One region of the Methylobacterium sp. CM6241 genome, then DNA from elsewhere that is predicted to be linked to it. Evidence: predicted binding sites of a transcription regulator. Region 1 holds the regulator's gene; each other region holds the start of a gene.
The links. The regulator LexA, encoded in region 1, represses DNA repair genes until DNA is damaged. The targets are predictions, from matches to a motif close to TGTTCNNNNTGTGTTCNG.

Region 1 (4,761 bases):
GGCAGCGATCATCTCCTCCGTCGAGAACACCTCCTGGTCGCCATGGCTCCAGCCGAGGCGGACGAGGTAGTTGCGCAAGGCGGCGGGCAGGTAGCCGAGGTCGCGATAAGCATCGACCCCGAGCGCGCCGTGGCGCTTCGAGAGCTTGGCGCCGTCAGCACCGTGGATGAGCGGGATATGGGCCATGATGGGTGCGGACCAACCGAGCGCATCATAGATCTGGCCCTGCCGTGCGGCGTTCGTGAGGTGGTCGTCGCCACGGATCACATGGGTGACGCCCATGTCGTGATCGTCGACGACGACCGCGAGCATGTAGGTCGGATTGCCGTCGGAACGGAGGAGGACGAGGTCGTCGAGATCCTTGTTGGCCCAGGTTACGCGGCCCTGAACCTGATCCTCCACCACCGTCTCGCCCTCGGATGGGGCGCGCAGGCGGATGACCGGCTTCACGCCCGCCGGTGCCTCCGAAGGATCGCGGTCGCGCCAACGCCCGTCATAGCGCATGGGACGTCCCTCGGCCCGCGCGGCTTCGCGCATGGCGGTAAGTTCGTCCGGCGTCGCGTAGCAATGATAGGCGTTGCCCGAAGCGAGCAGGCTTTCCGCTATCTCGCGGTGCCGCGCGGCGCGGGCGAACTGGTAGACGACGTCCCCATCCCAATCGAGCCCGAGCCAGCGGAGCCCGTCGAGAATCGCATCGATGGCGCCCTGGGTCGAGCGCTCCCGATCGGTATCCTCGATGCGCAGCAGCATTCTGCCGCCGAAATGACGGGCATAAAGCCAGTTGAAGAGCGCCGTGCGCGCTCCCCCGATATGCAGGTACCCCGTAGGGGAGGGGGCAAAGCGCGTAACGACGGGTGACGACATCGGGCGGTTAAACTTGTGCGTGAAGTGAGAGGGCGGATCGACCGGCCCGGATCGGCGCATGTAGCATGCGTTTTCGATGACGTTAAGAAAGCGTGGCGCCGAGTCGCGAAACGGGGACGATTTCGCGCGGGCGGCATCTCTCGCGCTTCGTGAGCCGTGAGGAGAGACGCAGCCGGAGATGGCGCAGGCCAGTGCGCGAGCCACGGGTGCGACGGGTGCCGCCTTGGCCTCGTCACGCTCACCCGCGATCCTGATCGGCGCGATTAGACGCTGGATCGTCGACGGGCTGGTTCAGGAATCCGAACAGAGGCGCCTGTTTCCCTGGCTTGCCGTCACGTTCGGTTTTGGCATCCTCGTCTGTTTCACCGCCACGGATGGTCAGCCGGCGCTGGCAGCACCCCTCCTCGTCGCGTCCGCACTCTCTGCCCTCGCACTTCGCCTCGGTTCGAGGCCCGTGGCCTTGGCATTGGTTCTCGGACTTGCCGCAGCCTTCCTGGGCTTCGCAGCCGCCACCTTGCGGATGCAGGTCGTAGCGGCACCCGTCCTGGCCCGGACGACGATTGCCCCGCTCACCGGATTGGTGGAAGCCCTCGACGAACGGGAAGTCGGCGCCCGCCTGATCGTTCTCGTGGAAAGTTTCGGCAACCTCCCGCCGGATCGCCGGCCCACGCGGGTCCGCGTTTCCTACAAGAAGGCCCTTGCGCTGAAGCCCGGCGATTTCATTTCGGCGACGGCACGGCTCCTGCCGCCGCCCGACGCGGCCCGCCCCGGCGGATATGATTTCGCCCGGGATGCCTATTTTCGCGGGATCGGTGCCGTCGGTTCCCTGGTAGGCAAGATCGACGTCAAGCCTCCGCCCAGGCCTTTGCCGCGCTCCGTAGCGCTGGCAGCCGCCGTAGACGACGCCCGCAACGCGCTGACCCGGCGCATCACCGACGCCAATGGCGGGCAGGCCGGCGCGGTGGCCGCCGCCCTCGTAACGGGCAAGCGCGGCCTCATCAATGCCGAGACCAACGAGGTTCTGCGTGCGGCGGGAATCTACCACGTCGTCTCGATTTCCGGCCTCCACATGGTGCTCGCAGCTGGCGTCGTGTTCTGGCTCGTCCGCGCGCTGCTCGCCCTCGTTCCGGGGCTCGCCCTGGTTTGGCCGATCAAGAAGATCGCCGCCGGTTTCGCCATGGTGGGTGTCACGGCCTATTGCGTCTTCTCGGGCTGGGATATCGCTGCCGAACGCTCGCTCATCATGACGTTGGTGATGCTCGGCGCGATCCTGGTAGATCGCCCGGCTTTGAGCATGCGAAACCTCGCGCTCGCTGCCCTCATCGCCCTCGCGCGAGAGCCGGACGGGATTCTCGGCCCGAGCTTTCAGATGTCCTTCGGCGCGGTAGCCGGCCTCATCGCTTGCGCCGGTGCGCTCAATCGCTGGATGCCGCCACGCGAAGGTGCGGGCCTCTTGGCCCGAACCTGGCGGTTTCTGGCTGTCGCGATCCTTGGCACGCTGGCGACGACCTTGATCGCCCAGATCGCCACGGCGCCCTTCGCAACCTATCACTTCCAGACCGTCCAGCCCTTCGGCATCGTCGGCAATGCCCTGACCTTGCCCCTCGTCTCCCTGGCGGTGATGCCGGCGGCGGTTCTTGGGATCCTCGCCTATCCCTTCGCACTGGACCAGCCGGTCTGGTGGGCGATGGGGCTCGCCGTACGCGGGATGCTCACGATCTCCGGCTGGATCAGCGGGTTCGGACACGCCACCCTCGTCGTCCCGGCCTATGGCAGCACGGCACTCTGCCTGCTTGCTCTCGCCCTGCTCCTGCTGGCACTTCCCGTCTCGAGCTTACGCTGGATCGGCCTTGCTCCGGCCGCTCTCGGTGTCGTGCTCGCTACCATGCCGCCGCGTTACGACGTCTACATCGACCGTGAGGGTGGCGGTGCAGCCTTCCGCGACGGGGACGGCCGATTGAGCATTCTCGGCAGCCCGCCGGCCTTCGTCCTCGAACAATGGCTCAAGGCGGATGGCGATTCGCGGAAGGTCGCCGCCGTCGCAGCCTCGCCGAGAAGCCGATGCGATACCGTCGGATGCGTCGTCGAGTTAGGGCCGGGTCGGATCGTCGCCCTCGTCAAGGACAAGCGGGCCTTCGCGGAGGATTGCGAACGGGCGAGTGTGATCATCGCCCGCCGGGACGCTCCCAAAGACTGCAGGGCCGGCTTCGTCATCGATCGCGCATACCTGGCTCTACGCGGCGCCACCGCCATCCGTTACGGCCCCGAAGGACCGCAGGTCACGTCCGCCCACCAACCTCATTCTCGTCCGCCATGGCGGCGGGCGGTCGCCGTCGTCACGCCGTCCCCTTCGCCTCCGAAGGAATCGGGACCAAGTCCGAAACCCATAGAACCCGAGGGCGACGACGGCGATCCGTCATCCGAAACGCAGTCGGACGGGCTTCAGTAACGACGGACCAGGCTGACGAGTCGCCCCTGGATCTGAACACGATCCGGACCCAGAACCCTCGTCTCGTAGGCTGGGTTTGCCGCTTCCAGAGCGATGGAGGAACCGCGGCGACGCAGGCGCTTCAATGTGGCCTCTTCATCGTCGATGAGGGCAACGATGATGTCGCCGGTATTCGCAGTGTCCTGCTTCTTGATCACGACAAGATCACCGTCGAGGATACCCGCTTCGATCATCGAATCGCCACGGACCTCCAGAGCGTAATGTTCGCCGCCGGCCAGGAAGTCCGGTGATAGCGTCACGGAATGGCTCTGGTTCTGTATGGCGGAGATCGGCGTGCCGGCCGCGATCCGTCCCATGACCGGGATCGTGATCGACCTGCCGCTCTCGTCCTGGGCCTGGGTCGTTGGCTGGCGCAGGGACGGCATCGCCTTGGACCGACCGCCTTCGACGACGCTCGGCGTGAAGCGGCGAACTTCACCGGCGGGAGCGGGCTTCGACGCCGGTGCACCGGTCAGGCTCTCAGGCATCCGGATCACTTCGATCGCCCTGGCGCGATTCGGCAAACGACGCAGAAATCCGCGCTCTTCGAGGGCCGTGATCAACCGGTGGATCCCCGACTTCGATTTGAGATCGAGGGCGTCCTTCATCTCGTCGAAGGAGGGCGGGACGCCACTCTCCTGCATCCGTTGTTGGATGAATTGGAGAAGATCCAGCTGCTTACGCGTCAACATACAGATCACTCTTCCACTGAAGCCAATGGCCGCGACTAACGCCGCTGAAACAAAACACGAACACGGTAAACGTTCCGCAAGTGTTCTGCAAGGGTTCCGTTAACCCGGTGGTAGAGTTTGTTCCTGACGCGCAATGTTCCGCTCAAGGCGCCTTACCGCGGGCCGGCTTGGCGTCCGCCGGTATCACCCGCCGGGCCCTTCAATCATCCGAAGGGGCTTCGTGCCGCGGGGGCTTACCCCGCCCCTTTATGGCGGGCCTTCGCGGTGTCCGGCGGAGCCGCGCGCCCAGTCCCCGCCGATGACTTTGTCGGTCACCGACGGCCGGGGAGCCATGCGATGTGGCGGGTACTCTGGCGGCAGCGTCGATCAGTCGAGATAGTCACCATATTTCTCGACATGGCTGGCTAGGCCGAGGCCGTGCTCGCGCACGAGGCGTTCCGCCAGATCTGCATCCCGCGCTTCCAATGCCTTGATGATCGCCACGTGTTCCTTGATCGAATTGGCCGCGCGTTCCCCCTGACGCAGCGCGGTGTTGCGAATACCGCGGACATGCATCAGCAGGTTGCTGGTGATGTCTTTGATCACGTCGCACTGGCCGAGCGAAATGATCTTCTGGTGGAAGCGAATGTTGGCTTCCGAATACTCGTCGAGATGATCCGACGGGCGCCCTTCATAGAATTCTGGAAAGTGCTCACGCAGGCAGTGAAGTTGTTCGTC
Region 2 (4,761 bases), 2.1 Mb from region 1:
GGCGATGAGCGGCGCGATGTCGAGGGCCGGCCAATGGCGGCCCATCAGCGCCTCGCGGGCGGTGTTCGGATCGGGCGAGGTGCGGATGAGGCGGATGACCTCGTCGATATTGGCCACCGCGATGGCGAGGCCGCACAGGACGTGGGCGCGCTCGCGGGCCTTGCCGAGCAGGAACTTGGTCCTACGGGACACGACTTCTTCGCGAAAATCGACGAAGGCCGTGAGCAGGTCCTTCAGGTTCATCAATTCGGGGCGGCCGCCGTTCAGCGCCACCATGTTGCAGCCGAACGAGGATTGCAGCGGCGTGAAGCGGTAGAGCTGGTTCAGCACCACGTCGGCCATCGAATCGCGCTTGATCTCGATGACGATGCGCATGCCGTCGCGGTCGGATTCGTCGCGCAGGTCGGAGATGCCCTCGACCCGCTTCTCCTTCACCAGCTCGGCGATCTTCTCCATGAGAGTCGCCTTGTTCACCTGATACGGGATCTCGGTGAAGATCAGCGCCTCGCGCTCCTTGCGAAGCTCTTCCACATGGGACTTCGCCCGCATGATGACCGAGCCGCGGCCCGTGGCGTAAGCCTGCCGCACGCCGGCGCGGCCGAGGATCGAGCCGCCGGTGGGGAAGTCGGGGCCGGGGACGTATTCGGTCAGCTGCTCGATGGTGAGGCCCGGCTCGTCGATGAGGGCGATACAGGCGTCGATGAGCTCGCCGAGATTGTGCGGCGGGATGTTGGTGGCCATGCCCACCGCGATGCCGCCCGCTCCGTTGACGAGGAGGTTGGGGAAGCGCGCGGGCAGAACCTTCGGCTCCTCTCGCGACTCGTCGTAGTTCGGCTGGAAGTCGACGGTGTTCTTGTCGATATCGGCGAGCAGCGCGTTGGCGGGCTTGGCCAGACGCGACTCGGTGTAGCGCATGGCCGCCGGCGGATCGCCGTCCACGGAGCCGAAATTGCCCTGCCCGTCGATGAGCATGAGCCGCATCGAGAAGTCCTGGGCCATGCGGACCAAGGCGTCGTAGATCGATTGGTCGCCATGCGGATGGTAGAGACCGATCACGTCGCCGACGATGCGGGCCGACTTGACGTATTTCCGCTCGGGCAGGTGCCCGCTCTCATAGGCCGAGTAGAGGATGCGCCGGTGCACCGGCTTCAGGCCGTCCCGCGCATCGGGCAGCGCCCGGCTCACGATCACGCTCATCGCATAATCGAGATAGGAGCGGCGCATCTCGTCGGTGATGGAAACGGGCTTGATGTCCGAGGCGGGCGGCGTCGCGCCGGCGCCGGTATCGTCTTTCTCTGCCAAGGTCTTCGATCTCTGCCTGTGACGGTCCCGGCGGGCCGGGTCCGCGTGGAGCGACGGGCGCTACGGAAAGTGGGGGGCGGGGCGTTCCGCGTGGCCTCGAAAAGGCCGGCCGCGTCACGTCCTGGCTCGGACGTCCTTCATACGCCATCCGGTGCCGCTGCGCCACCGCCGGACATGTCGCGACGACATCGACAAACCCCATGCGTCGCAAGCGCTTGCAACGCCGATTTCAGCGAATGAGCACCGGTTGTTTCCCGGCCTCTTCCCCGGATGGGTGGAGGCTCGGCCGAACCCGATCCGGGGCCCATGTCGGAGTGCCGCGAGGTCGCCTAGAATGGTGGGGTCGGACCGTCGTGCCCCTCACCCCGCCGCAGCGCCCGCGAAATCGGACATCTCGTAGAGCGGCCGGATCTCGATCTCGCTCGGGCCGGGCATCGGGTTGGGACAGCGCTTCACCCAGTCCAGCGCTTCCTCCATGTCCTTCACCTGCCAGAGCCAGAAGCCGGCGACCAGTTCCCCGGTCGCGGCGAAGGGGCCGTCGCTGACGGTGCGGGAGGCACCGTCGAAGGCGACACGCTTGCCCTTGGCGGAGGGGTGCAGGCCCTCGCCGGCGAGGAGGATGCCCGCCTTGGCGAGTTCCATGTTGAACTCGCCCATGGCGGTGAGCAGGTCGAGGGACGGCATGATCCCCGCTTCGCTGTCCGCGGTCGCCTTGACCAGAACCATGACGCGCATCGATTCGCCTCCCCTGCTCGATCGAGCCCATGGAAGCACGAAGGCACGGTTCGTGTGAACTCACAGACCGCTGGGCCGGTTACCCGACGCCATCGATCCCGCCGCATCCATCGACAGGGGCAAAGTCATGCTCGTTCGCCCGAAAGCCGTCGCTTTCGACATCATCGGCACCGTGTTCAGCATGGAGCCGATGCGGCCCGCCCTGGTGGCAATGGGCTTGCCGCCCCTCGCCTTGGACTTCCTCTACACCGCCGGCCTGCGGGACATGTTCGCCCTGGCGGCGACAGGCACCTTCGCGCCGTTCCAGTCCGTGCTGTCGGGGTGCCTGGACGAGGTGCTCGCCATGCACGGCCTCTCCGCCTCGCCGGAGGACAAGACGGCTTTGCTCGGCATGATGAAGGCCCTTCCGCCGCACGAGGACGCCAAGGCGGCATTCGAGGTTCTGGCCGATGACGGCATCCGGGTCTTCGCGCTGAGCAACGGCGCAGCCGCGACCACGAGGGGATTGCTCGCTGCGGCAGGTATGGAGGGGCTCGTCGAGCGGGTTTTCTCCATTGAGGAGGTGAAGCTGTCGAAGCCGCGCGCCGAGGTCTACCGCCACGCCGCGCGGGCCGCCGGCATCGCTCCGGGCGAGATGGCAATGATCGCGATCCACCCTTGGGACCTCCACGGCGCCAGGATCGCCGGCCTCATGACAGGCTATGTCGCTCGTGGCGTGCCGTACTCACCGGCCCTCGAGGTACCGGATCTGACCGGGGAGACCCTGCTGGAGGTCGCATCGGAGATGGCGCGGCTCGGGCCGTCGCAACCCGACGCCTGATGCTTACCCCCTGATCGGGCACCCGCCGGTCTGCTCGGTCAGCGGCTGCTGGAGTCACCCATCTCCTCGACGCCTGTTCCCCCCTGTTCATGAGGAGGCGATATGAGGCGCGACGTGCTCCCTCTCCTTCCAGGCAGGGCCATCGCATATGCCGATTCGCCTGTCAGAAACTCGGTGACACCACCCCGTCATCCCGGGTCCGCGCAGCGGAGCCCGGGATCCAGAAACACAAGTGGTGCAGGACTTTACACTTTCGGCGGCTCTGGATTCCGGGCTCGCCTTTGGCGACCCGGAATGACGGCGTGGTGTCATATGCGATCGCCCTGCCTGTAAGGAGAGGGTTGGGCGAGGTGTGGTCCATCTTCGAAAAGGTCACACACCTCACCCTGTCCCTCTCCTTCCAGGAGAGGGGACCCGCGCTGCTCGCGAGATGTGTGACTCTCGTAATGCGTCCCGTCCGTCGGATGCCGAGGACGGGAACGGCAGATCCCTAGAACGGGATATCGTCGTCGAGGTCGTAATTGGGCTTCGACGAAGCCGCCGCCGGCCGACGCTCGCCGCCCGAGGAACGGCCGCCGCCGTATTCCCCGCCGCGATCGCCACCCCGGTCTCCCCCGCGATCCCCGCCACGGCCGCCGCCGTAATCGCCGCCGCGGCTGATCTGGCCGCCGCCCTCGTCGTCGGCGCCCATTTCTCCGCCGCCGCTACGGCCGTCGAGGAGCGTGAGTTCACCACGGAAGCGCTGGAGCACCACCTCGGTGGTGTATTTCTCGACGCCGGACTGGTCCGCCCATTTCCGGGTCTGGAGCTGGCCCTCGATATAGACCTTCGAGCCCTTGCGCAGGTACTGCTCGGCCACGCGGGCGAGGTTCTCGTTGTAGATCACCACCGAGTGCCACTCGGTCTTCTCCTTGCGCTCGCCCGACGCTTTGTCCTTCCAGGATTCGGACGTGGCGATGCGCAGGTTGACCACGGGATCGCCGGAGGCGAGGCGCCGGGTCTCGGGGTCGCGCCCGAGATTGCCCACCAAAATCACCTTGTTGACGCTGCCGGCCATGCCGCTCTCCTCTCGATCGATCTCACTGACGGAAGGGCCTCACACGCCGTCCGTCCCGTTCGCCCTTCATGAACTTCGGACAGGCGGCCCGCAATCGGGAGGGCGAATTTGTCCCCATCGATCACAGGTCGATGTTCTATCTTTGTTCGTTTTGGCGCGCAAGGATCGCGCACTTGCTGGTCACGCGATCCGCACCAGCATCTTGCCGAAATTCCGGCCCTTCAGCAGCCCGATGAAGGCCTCCGGCGCCGCCTCCAGTCCGTCGACGATGTCTTCCCGATGCTGGATGCGCCCTTCTCTCAGCCAGGTGCCGACCTCACTCAGGAACTCCTCTTCCTGGTCGGCGAAATCCCACACGATGAAGCCGCGCAGGGTCAGGCGCTTGGTCAGGATGGCGCGCATGATGACGGGGCTGCGGTCCGGCCCCGGTGGCAATTCGGTGAGGTTGTAGCCCGAGACGAGGCCGCAGACCGGAATGCGGGCGAAGTCGTTGAGGAGCGGCAGTACGGCGTCGAACACCGCGCCGCCGACATTCTCGAAATACACGTCGATTCCGTCGGGGCAGGCGGCGGCAAGCGCGCCGGGCAGGTCGTCGGTGCGGTGATCGACCGCCGCGTCGAAGCCGAGCACGTCGGTGAGGTAGGCGCATTTCTCAGGACCGCCCGCGATGCCGACGGCGCGCGCGCCCTTCAGCTTGGCGATCTGACCGACGAGGGAGCCTACCGGCCCGGCAGCGGCGGCGACCACGACGGTCTCGCCCGCCTTCGGCTGCCCGATGGTGAGGAGGCCGGTATAGGCGGTCATGCCCGGCATCCCGAGGACGCCGAGCGCCGTGCTGACCGGCGCC
Region 3 (4,761 bases), 1.8 Mb from region 1:
ACCCGAGGCATCTCAGGCGGACCCGTGACACCCGAATGCGCAGGTCGTACCCGCAGCTAGGGCAAGGTCATCGATCGTAGCGCCGGATCCCGTGGCCAAGCCGCTATCCCCCCAGCGTGCGCGCCAGATCCCCGACCCGTTTCAGGTCGGCCACGAAGGCCGCGTAAGCGTCTTCCTTGGCTTCGTCGGGGAGGCGCAGGAGGTAGGAGGGGTGCACCGTGATGAAGCCCTCATAGGGCTTGCCGAAAGAAGCGGGGCCGCGGGCGCGGGTGATGGGGATCGCCTTGCCCGTCAGGGCCAGGACGGCGGTGGCGCCCAGGGCCACGACGAGTTTGGGGGCCACGAAATCCAGCTCCCGGTCGAGCCACCAGCGGTAATGGCTCACCTCGCCGGCAGTGGGCTTCTGGTGGATGCGGCGCTTGCCGCGCTCCTCGAACTTGAAATGCTTGACCGCATTGGTGAGGTAGGCCGCGTTCCGCTGAATGCCCGCATCCGCCATGGCGCGGGACAGGAGCTGCCCGGCCGGTCCCACGAAGGGGCGGCCCTGCCGATCCTCCTGGTCGCCCGGCTGCTCGCCGACGAAGGCGATGGCGGCATGGGCAGGGCCTTCGCCGAGGACGGCCTGGGTCGCGCCCGGCACCAGGGGCTCCGAGCGCCGGATGATGGCGTTGAGCTCCTCCAGGGAGGTGGGATCCTGGTCGGACATGGCGGCGACGGCCTTGGCGGGGTTACGCTTGGTCGGCATCTGCGGCTCCCGTTCGATCATGGCTTCCGTGCGGGCTGAGGCGGCGCGGACGAGGCCGGGAATCGCCGCTGTTTCCGGCATGTTGCGCCAATACTTCTTCGGCATCTCCGCCCGCATGGCGGCGAGGTTGGTGCGGGCGGGGTTGAACGTGCTCTCATAATAATCGCGCCAGCCGGCCTCGAACCCGTCGGCCTCGGGCGCATCCTCGCGTCGTCCCGGCGGGCCGAAGGTCAGGGTCTCCCCATCCCAATGGGCGGAGCCGTCCGGCGTGAGGATCGTCCAGTGCAACGACCGGAAACGCGAGACGAAGAACGTGGTTGCCGCCTCCAGGATGTGATGGTCCGGCTCGAACCAGGCGACGAAGCGCTCGACACCGTCGGCCTCAGTCCGCCGGAACCGCAGGAAGGCGTGCATCTTGTGCAGGTCGCGGGCGATGGCCTTGCGCATCCGGTCCAGCCGATGGACCAGCGGGTCGCTTCCCACTTCCAGCAGGCCACGCTCGCCGTGAGTGATGCGCCAGATCAGGGTGTAGAGCAGGGCGTAGCGCTCGGGATCGCGATGCGGGACGACCATGCGGATCAGGTCGGCCGCCGCGCGCGGCAGGCTTAGTGGCGCATCGGAGCCGGATTCTGGCTGGGAGACCTGTCCGAACAGGCCGGGGGCCTGCCCGATGGACCAGACTACTCTATCGGGCGGGACCGATGCGGCGGCGAGCCGGCGCGCTGCGGTGCGGAACCCGTCGAGATCGGCGCCCTCGCGGAGGGTGATCGTTTGGAGTGATCCACCCGACCTTGCCCCCTCTGCGGGGGAGGGTGGCCCTCGCGTGAGCGAGGGTCGGGAGAGGGGAGCGCCATCTCCGGAAAGGTCGTCCCCTCTCCCGCCTGCTCCGCAGGCACCCTCCCCCGCAGAGGGGGGAGGGTGATGCTCACCATCGCGGTCCATCAGAACAGGCTCAGCTGCCGTGCCGGCTCGACGAGCTTGGCGCGCAGGTCCAGCCGGTCGGTCCCGCCGGGGCCCGGATGATAATCGGCGGCGATCAGGAACGGGCGGGCGCGCTTGAGGCCGGAGGTCAGGCGGGCGACGTCGTCGAGGCGCAGCCGTGTGTGGCGGCGCGCCTTCACGATCTTGTCCACCGCACGCGCACCGAGGCCCGGCACCCGCAGCAGCATCTCGCGGTCGGCGACGTTCACGTCCACGGGGAAACGCCCCCGGTGCTTCAGGGCCCAGGCCAGTTTCGGATCGATGTCGAGGGAAAACATGCCGTCTTCGGCGGCATCCGCCACGTCGTCGGCGGAGAAGTCGTAATACCGGATCAGCCAATCGGCCTGGTAAAGCCGGTGCTCGCGCTGAAGCGGCGGGGATTTCAGCGGCAGGATGGCCGAGCCGTCGGGGATCGGGCTGAAGGCCGAGTAATAGACCCGCTTCAGGTTGAACGAACCGTAGAGAAGGGCGCTCTTGCGGATCAGCGCCTCGTCGGTGGTGGTGTCCGCGCCGACGATGACCTGCGTCGACTGGCCGGCGGGCGAGAACCGGCGCTTCTCGGCCTTCGCCTCGGTGATCCGCGCGCCGATCTGCTTCATCGCCTTCTGGATGACCGGGCCGTTCTTCTCCGGCGCCAGCCGGTGCAGGCTGGCATCGGTGGGGAGTTCGAGGTTGATCGAGAGCCGGTCGGCATAGAGCCCCGCCTCTTCCACCAGCCATGGGCTCGCCTCCGGGATCGATTTCAGATGGATATAGCCGCGAAAGCCGTGGTCGCGCCGAAGGCTCTTGGCCACCCGCGTCAGCAGCTCCATCGTGTGGTCGGGCGACTTGATGATGCCCGAGGAGAGGAACAGACCCTCGATATAGTTGCGCTTGTAGAACTCCACCGTGAGGGTCACGACTTCCTCGACGGTGAACTTGGCGCGAGCGACGTTGGAGGAGCGCCGGTTCACGCAATAGGCGCAATCGAACAGACAGTAATTGGTCAGCAGGATCTTCAGGAGCGAGATGCAGCGCCCGTCCGGCGTGTAGGCGTGGCAGATGCCGGCGCCCGTGGTCGAGCCGAGTTCGCCCTTGCCCGCCACCCGTTTGGGTGCCCCCGACGAGGAGCAGGAGGCGTCGTATTTCGCGGCATCGGCCAGGATGCGCAGCTTCTTGGCGAGGGTCTCGTCCATGACAGGGACATGCGCGTCGTTCGTGTTTCGTTCAAGTTTTTGTCGGGCCGGGTCGGAAATGCCGCAGGGTGCGCAGGCCCCTTTCCCCGCGCGTGGAGCCGCCGCGTTCAGCAGGCATCGCGCGTCCCTCTCCCCCTTGTGGGGAGAGGTTAGGAGTGGGGGTGGCTCCGCCAGCCTCCGCAGCGTGAGGGTCGCCCAACCACCCCCACCTCCAACTCCTCCCCACAAGCTCGACGGATCTCGGGCAGGCCCGAGATCCGCTGGGGAGGAGGGCCGCGTAGCGCGCGAGAGGTGTGAATGCCCTAGGCGTGCGGGGAGAGGCGGAAGCACCGCTCGGCTGACGGAGATACCTCCATCACCGGTCGAGCCCGTCCTCCGCATTCACCTCCTCATCGACGACCGCCTTCGCCAATCCGTACGAGAACCCGGCCCGCGCCATCGAGGCGAGATCCTTGTCGCGGTGGGCGGCACGGAGGTCGGGGCGGCGGAACGGGCCGAGGCGGCGGCGCTTGGCATAGGCGCGGGCCGCCACCTCTTCCGCATTGGTGCCTTCCTCCTCGCCCCGGTCGCGCTCGGTCTCCAGGGTTTCGGCGATCAGCGTCCGGTCGACCCCCTTGGCGGCGAGCTTGGCCGCGAGGCCGCGGGCGGAGGTCCCGCGCCGACGCAGGGTCGCGGCCCGCGCGGCGGTGAACCGGGCATCGTCCACGAGGCCGGAGGAACGGGCGCGCTCCACGATGGCGGCGACGGTCTCGGCGAAGGCGGCCGGGTCTTCGTCCCGGAGCCGGCACCTCTTGGCGACCCGGCGCTCCAAGGTCTGGCGCAGCATCGCCACGGAGGCGCTGTAGCGCTCCAGATAGTGCAGGGCGACGCGCTCCAGATACGCGGCCGTGACCGGCGGCGTAGGTTTTGCCTCGCGGGTATCAGATTTTGCCTCGCGGGGCGTAGCTTTTGCCTCACGAGAGGGCCCAGGCCGACCCGCTGCAACGTTTCGAGCGTTCATCGGTTCATCACGCTTCGGACAGGTTTCAGGATCATGTCGCGCATCGTCTCGACCGTGAACCGGTTTCCTGTCTTACCCCGAGAGGACGCATGCATGTCATGCCGGCATTCCTCCTGAAGCGCGAGTGGCTCCTGGTCGCGCTCGGCCTCGGCTTCGCCGTCCTGGCGGCCGCCGTGGTCTACCTGTCGCGCCCGACCGTTCTCACGGTGGCGGTCGGTCCTCGCGACGGGGCCGAGGCGCAATTGCTCGAAACCTACGCCCAGGCCTTGAGCCGGGCACGGGAGGACGTGCGCCTCAACGTGCGGGCCTATGACGACGTGCGCGACAGCGCCGCGGCGCTCCAGGCGGGTCGCGCCGACCTCGCCGTGGTCCGACCCGACGTGTTCCTGCCCGATAACGGCCTGACCTTGGCCCTCCTGCACGAGGAGACGCTGCTCATCGCCACGCCGGAAGCGAGCGAGATCGAGAGCTTCCCCGACCTTGCGAAGAAGCGCCTCGGCATCGTCGAGCGCCACGCCGCCGACCGGCCCTTCGTCACCAATCTCCTCGCCTTCTACGATTTCACGGCCGTGCCGGCGCCCGAACCCGGTCAGACGCTCGCCGCCAGCCATATCGCCCTCGTGCCGCTCAAGCCCGGCGAGGTCACGGCCGCCCTGCAGGCCGGCACCGTGGATGCCGTCGCCGTCATCGCGGCCCCGACCTCGAAGGCCGCGATTTCCACGGTGCGGGCGGTGGAGATGGCGTCCCACGAGAAGAAGATCACCATCGTCTCCGTCCCCGATGGCGACGCGATCGTGCAGCGGATGCCGGAACTGCAATCGGCGACGATCCCAGCGGGTACGTTCGGCGGCCGGCCCAAG
Region 4 (4,761 bases), 1.5 Mb from region 1:
CGCTGTGACGCTGAAGGTCGAAGGCCTGTACGTGAACCTCGATCGCGGCACCCGCAACCAGGGCGCCTTCATCATCAACACCGCCGCCAACAACGCTGTCGTGCAGTCGATCAGCAGCGGTCGTCGCGACGACGAGTTCGCCGTCGTCCGCGCCGGCCTGAACTACAAGTTCGGCACCTACTAGGATCGTCCATGATCTCCGCGCAGTCCTTCTCGAGGGCTGCGCGGCTCAGGATCGTCCAAACGAAAAACCCGGCCTCGCGGCCGGGTTTTTTGCGTTGGTATGGGTTCGTCGCACAGTGACGGGGAAGCGGTGCTTCCCCTGTCTCATGCCAGACCTCGATCAGCCCGCCTCAACCCGCACTCGGCATCAGATGTCGAGCACGGCCTCGTCGGCGAAGGCGGCGCGTTCGGAGATGAAGGCGAAGCGGGCTTCGGGCTTGTTGCCCATCAGCCGCTCCACGGCGTCGCCCGTGGAGACGCGCGCCTCGTCGAGGACCGCGACGCGCAGAAGGGTGCGCTTCTTCGGGTCCATGGTCGTCTCCTTCAACTGCGCCGGCATCATCTCGCCGAGCCCCTTGAAGCGGCTGATCTCGACCTTGGCACCCTTGAACGTGGTCTTGATGACCCGCTCCTTATCGGCATCGTCACGGGCATAGGCCGTCTTCGCGCCGTGCTGGAGGCGGTAGAGCGGCGGGATCGCGAGGTAGAGATGACCCTTGTCGATGAGCTTGGGCATCTGGCGATAGAAGAAGGTGATCAGCAGGGATGCGATATGGGCGCCGTCGACATCGGCGTCGGTCATGATGATGACCTTCTCGTAGCGAAGATCCTCGCCCTTGTAACTGTTGCCCGTGCCGCAACCGAGCGCCTGGGTCAGGTCGGAGATGAGCTGGTTGGCGCCCATCTTGTCGCGACTGGCCGAGGCCACGTTGAGGATCTTGCCGCGCAGGGGCAGGATCGCCTGGCTGGCGCGGTCGCGCGCCTGCTTTGCCGAGCCGCCGGCGGAATCGCCCTCGACGATGAAGATTTCCGAGCCGGCCGTACCGGCCTTGGAGCAATCGGCGAGCTTGCCCGGCAGACGTAGCTTGCGGGTCGCGGATTTGCGCGCGACCTCTTTCTCCTGGCGTCGGCGCAGGCGCTCCTCGGCCCGGTCGATCACCCAGTCGAGAAGTTTGTTGGCCTGTGCCGGGGAGGCGGCGAGCCAATGGTCGAACGCGTCGCGGATCGCCGTCTCGACAATCCTCGAGGCTTCCACGGTGGCGAGCTTGTCCTTGGTCTGGCCCTGGAATTCCGGCTCGCGGATGAAGACGGAGAGCATCGAGGCGCAGGTCGCCATGACGTCATCCGTTGTGACGGAGGTCATGCGCTTAGCCTGGCCGACGCGTTCGGCATGTTCGCGTAGGGCCCGCAGCAGGGCGACGCGCAGGCCGCTTTCATGCGTGCCACCCTCGGCGGTGGGGATGGTGTTGCAATAGGAGTGCGAGACCCCGTCCTCCACCACCATCCAGGCGACGGCCCATTCGAGGGAGCCATGGCCACCGGGCTTCGTCACCTTGCCGGCGAAAACCGCATCGGTGACGAGTTCCTTGCCCTCGAGATCGCGGGCGAGATAATCGCGCAGGCCGCCGGGGAAGCGGTGCACGGTCTCTGCCGGGACGTCGTCCATCCCCTCGATCCGGGACGGCGCGCAACGCCAGCGGATTTCGACGCCGCCGAACAGGTAGGCCTTTGACCGGGCCATCTTGAACAGCCGGCGCGGATCGAATTTCAGAGCTCCGAAGATCTCGGCATCGGGATGGAAGCGCACCCGGGTGCCGCGACGGTTCTGCACCCGGCCGACCTCCACCAGAGGCCCCTGCACGTGGCCGCGCGAGAACGTCTGGCGGTACAGGGTCTGGCTGCGGGCGACCTCGACCTCGAGGCTGTCCGAGAGGGCATTGACCACGGAGATGCCGACGCCATGAAGGCCGCCCGAGGTCTCGTAGACCTTCGAGTCGAATTTTCCGCCGGCGTGCAGCGTCGTCATGATGACTTCGAGGGCGGATTTGCCGGGGAATTTCGGATGCGGGTCCACCGGGATACCGCGTCCGTTATCGGTGATGACGAGGTGGCCCGTCGCCTCCAGTTCCACCTCGATGTAGCTGGCATGGCCGGCCACAGCCTCGTCCATGGAATTGTCGATCACCTCGGCGAAGAGATGGTGCAGGGCGCGTTCGTCGGTGCCGCCGATATACATGCCCGGCCGGCGCCGGACGGGCTCCAGCCCCTCCAGCACTTCGATCGACGAGGCGTCGTAGCCGGCCTCGGCTGTTTCGATGGGCGCCTTGTCGAGGGGCGCCCGGGCGGCGGAGGAAGCCTTGGCACCGCGAACCGGCGCCTGGCCGCCTGCGAACAGATCGCTCGGCCGGCCGACGGCGGGGGCCGCAACGGCCTGGCGTGAGGTCTCGCGCTGAGTCATGTGCCAACCATACAGGAACGAAACGGAAACGTGAAGCGCCGCCATGAGGGCGCGGGAGGTCTCTCCCCGTGTTCCTGCACAGCTTGCGCCGATTCCCTTAACGCTGTGTCGTCGGGATTTCGGAGGGACCGTCGCGGTCGCTACGCCCTGCCCTTTCCCGGGGCGCTATCCGTACCCCTGCTGGCACTCTGAAGGAGTTGCGGCGCAATGGGGGCGAGTTCCACGACGCCGGTTCGACAGGGCCGCCATTCAGCGGCGACGGAGGGGGATCCAGTGTCCAGCTGGAAAGGCCGAGCGGTCAGCTTCCGACCCGGCCGCCCCCGCGCTTCGTGATGGCGACGATGGCCGGGCGGGGCGGCATCGCATCGTCGAAATCCGGCCACCGGGTCGAGGGTGCCTCGAACGTGGCGGGGGCGGCCTTCGGATCCTCCTCGTCGGCCTCGCCGGGATGCTGGACGGCGACGAAGAACGTGGTGTCGTCCGGTGTGAAGTAGGGGCCGCACATCTCCGCGCCGTTGGGCACCCGGAAGAAGTGCTTGCCGGTGCCCCGTCCCTGCCCGTCCGTCTCCATGGCCCAGATTCCGTCGTTCCGGCCCGTCTTCGATGGCGAGTTCCCGTCGGTGGCGACCCAGAGCCGACCCTGTCCGTCGACCGAGCAATTGTCCGGCATGCCGAACCAGCCGTCCTTCGTCGTCGCGGAGGAGAAGGTGGCGCCGACCGTAGCGATGGAGGGATCGCCGCATTTGACGAGGATCTCCCAGGCGAAGCCCGGTGCCGCATGGTCGCCCTCGTCGGGGGTCAGCTCCACGATGTGGCCGAAGCGGTTGTCGGGCCTCGGATTGGCGGCGTTCACCTCGTCGGGTTTGCGTTTCACGTTGTTGGTGAGCATGACATAGACCTTGCCGGTCTTCGGATTGGCCTCGACGTCTTCCGGGCGATCCATCTTGGTGGCGCCGAGGAGGTCGGCGGCACGCCGTGCCTCGATGACCACGTCGGCCTGGGAGCGGAACCCGTTCTCCGTCGTCAGGGGGCCTTGTCCGAAGACCAGCGGCATCCAGGCGCCGCGTCCGTCGGCATCGAACCGGGCGACGTGGAGCGTGCCGGAATCCAGGATATCGCGGTTGGCCCGCCGGTCGGCGAGATTTACGGCCGCGTCCGTCACGAACTTGTAGACGTAGTCGAAACGCTCATCGTCGCCCTGGTAGACCACGTAGCGGCCGCTCTTCGAGACGATGCCGGCGGCGCCTTCGTGCTTGAACCGGCCCATGGCGGTGCGCTTCGTCGGGACGGAGGCGGGATCGAACGGGTCGATCTCCACGACCCAGCCGAAGCGGTTCGGCTCGTTCGGCTCTTTGGACAGGTCGAACCGCTCATGGAAGCGGCCCCAGGCATAGGCGTTGCCGGGTAGGCCCAAGCGCTTGTGATTGGCCGCCTCCCCCGAGCCCTCGGCGAGTGTGCCTGAGAAGTAGTAGTTGATGTTCTCCTCGCAGGTGAGCCACGTCCCCCAGGGGGTGGTTCCGCCGGCGCAGTTGTTGATCATCCCCTTCACCGTACGGCCCACAGGATCGGCCGTCGTCTTCAGCCGGTCGGAGCCTGCGGCGGGACCGGACAAAGTCATCACCGTCTCCGCGGTGATGCGCCGGGCGTGAGGCGAGTTCGGCACCACGGCCCATTTGCCGTCCGTTCGCTTCACCTCGATCACCGATCCGCCATGGGCGGCCATCTCGATATCGACGAGCTCGCGGTTCATGCCCTTGAACGCGACGGTCTTGATATCCTGGCGGCCGAGGCCGGGGAACATCAACTCCTCGTTGGTGTATTCGTGATTGACCACGAGAAGTCCGTGCGCCGCCGGATCGGCGGCGCCGGGCATCGGGAAATAACCGACGAAGTCGTTGTTGTAGCCGAACTGCCGGGCCTGGGCCTCCGCCGACTGGTTCCGCGGATCGAAAGCAGGCGCGCCAGGCAGGACCGGATCGCCCCAGCGGATCAGGATGTCGGCATCGTGCCCCTCGGCAACGTGATGGTGGGTGTCCGAACCCGCTTCGATTTCCTTGAACGGGAACGGCGTCGCCCGTCCCTGCGCCGCCGCAGCCGGGGCGGCGGCGAGCGCGCGGGGCGTCACCACCGCCGCGATGGCGCCGACCCCGAGGAGACCGCGCAGGAGGTCGCGCCGGTCGAACCGCGCGGCGACCACATCGCCGAACGTGGCGTTGCCGCTCGTATTCGTGCCTGCATCCTCGCCGTCTTCGGCGGCCTGCGAGCGGGTGCGCAGCGGCTCGGTCATGGTGGAACTCGTC

Region 2: ssb (single-stranded DNA-binding protein) is a predicted target of LexA. The motif match lies at 4,047-4,064, and genes of this name have one in related genera.
Region 3: ACYQR9_RS02260 (putative DNA modification/repair radical SAM protein) is a predicted target of LexA. The motif match lies at 2,919-2,936, and genes of this name have one in related genera.
Region 4: parE (DNA topoisomerase IV subunit B) is a predicted target of LexA. The motif match lies at 2,475-2,492, and genes of this name have one in related genera.

The regions. Positions count from the first base shown of each region.
Region 1 covers NZ_CM139246.1:2,275,577-2,280,337, forward strand. Annotated here, with positions in the region: gene gltX (glutamate--tRNA ligase) at 1-864, opposite strand, end outside; gene ACYQR9_RS10540 (ComEC/Rec2 family competence protein) at 1,043-3,313, shown strand; gene lexA (transcriptional repressor LexA) at 3,307-4,044, opposite strand; gene ACYQR9_RS10550 (GntR family transcriptional regulator) at 4,411-4,761, opposite strand, start outside.
Region 2 covers NZ_CM139246.1:4,326,459-4,331,219, forward strand. Annotated here, with positions in the region: gene gyrA (DNA gyrase subunit A) at 1-1,302, opposite strand, end outside; gene ACYQR9_RS20235 (YciI family protein) at 1,663-2,037, opposite strand; gene ACYQR9_RS20240 (HAD-IA family hydrolase) at 2,165-2,857, shown strand; gene ssb (single-stranded DNA-binding protein) at 3,348-3,914, opposite strand; gene ACYQR9_RS20250 (NADP-dependent oxidoreductase) at 4,095-4,761, opposite strand, start outside.
Region 3 covers NZ_CM139246.1:471,266-476,026, reverse strand. Annotated here, with positions in the region: gene ACYQR9_RS02265 (UdgX family uracil-DNA binding protein) at 104-1,687, opposite strand; gene ACYQR9_RS02260 (putative DNA modification/repair radical SAM protein) at 1,687-2,901, opposite strand; gene ACYQR9_RS02255 (RecX family transcriptional regulator) at 3,257-3,901, opposite strand; gene ACYQR9_RS02250 (TAXI family TRAP transporter solute-binding subunit) at 3,991-4,761, shown strand, end outside.
Region 4 covers NZ_CM139246.1:3,810,267-3,815,027, forward strand. Annotated here, with positions in the region: gene ACYQR9_RS17905 (outer membrane protein) at 1-184, shown strand, start outside; gene parE (DNA topoisomerase IV subunit B) at 371-2,461, opposite strand; gene ACYQR9_RS17915 (PhoX family protein) at 2,760-4,748, opposite strand.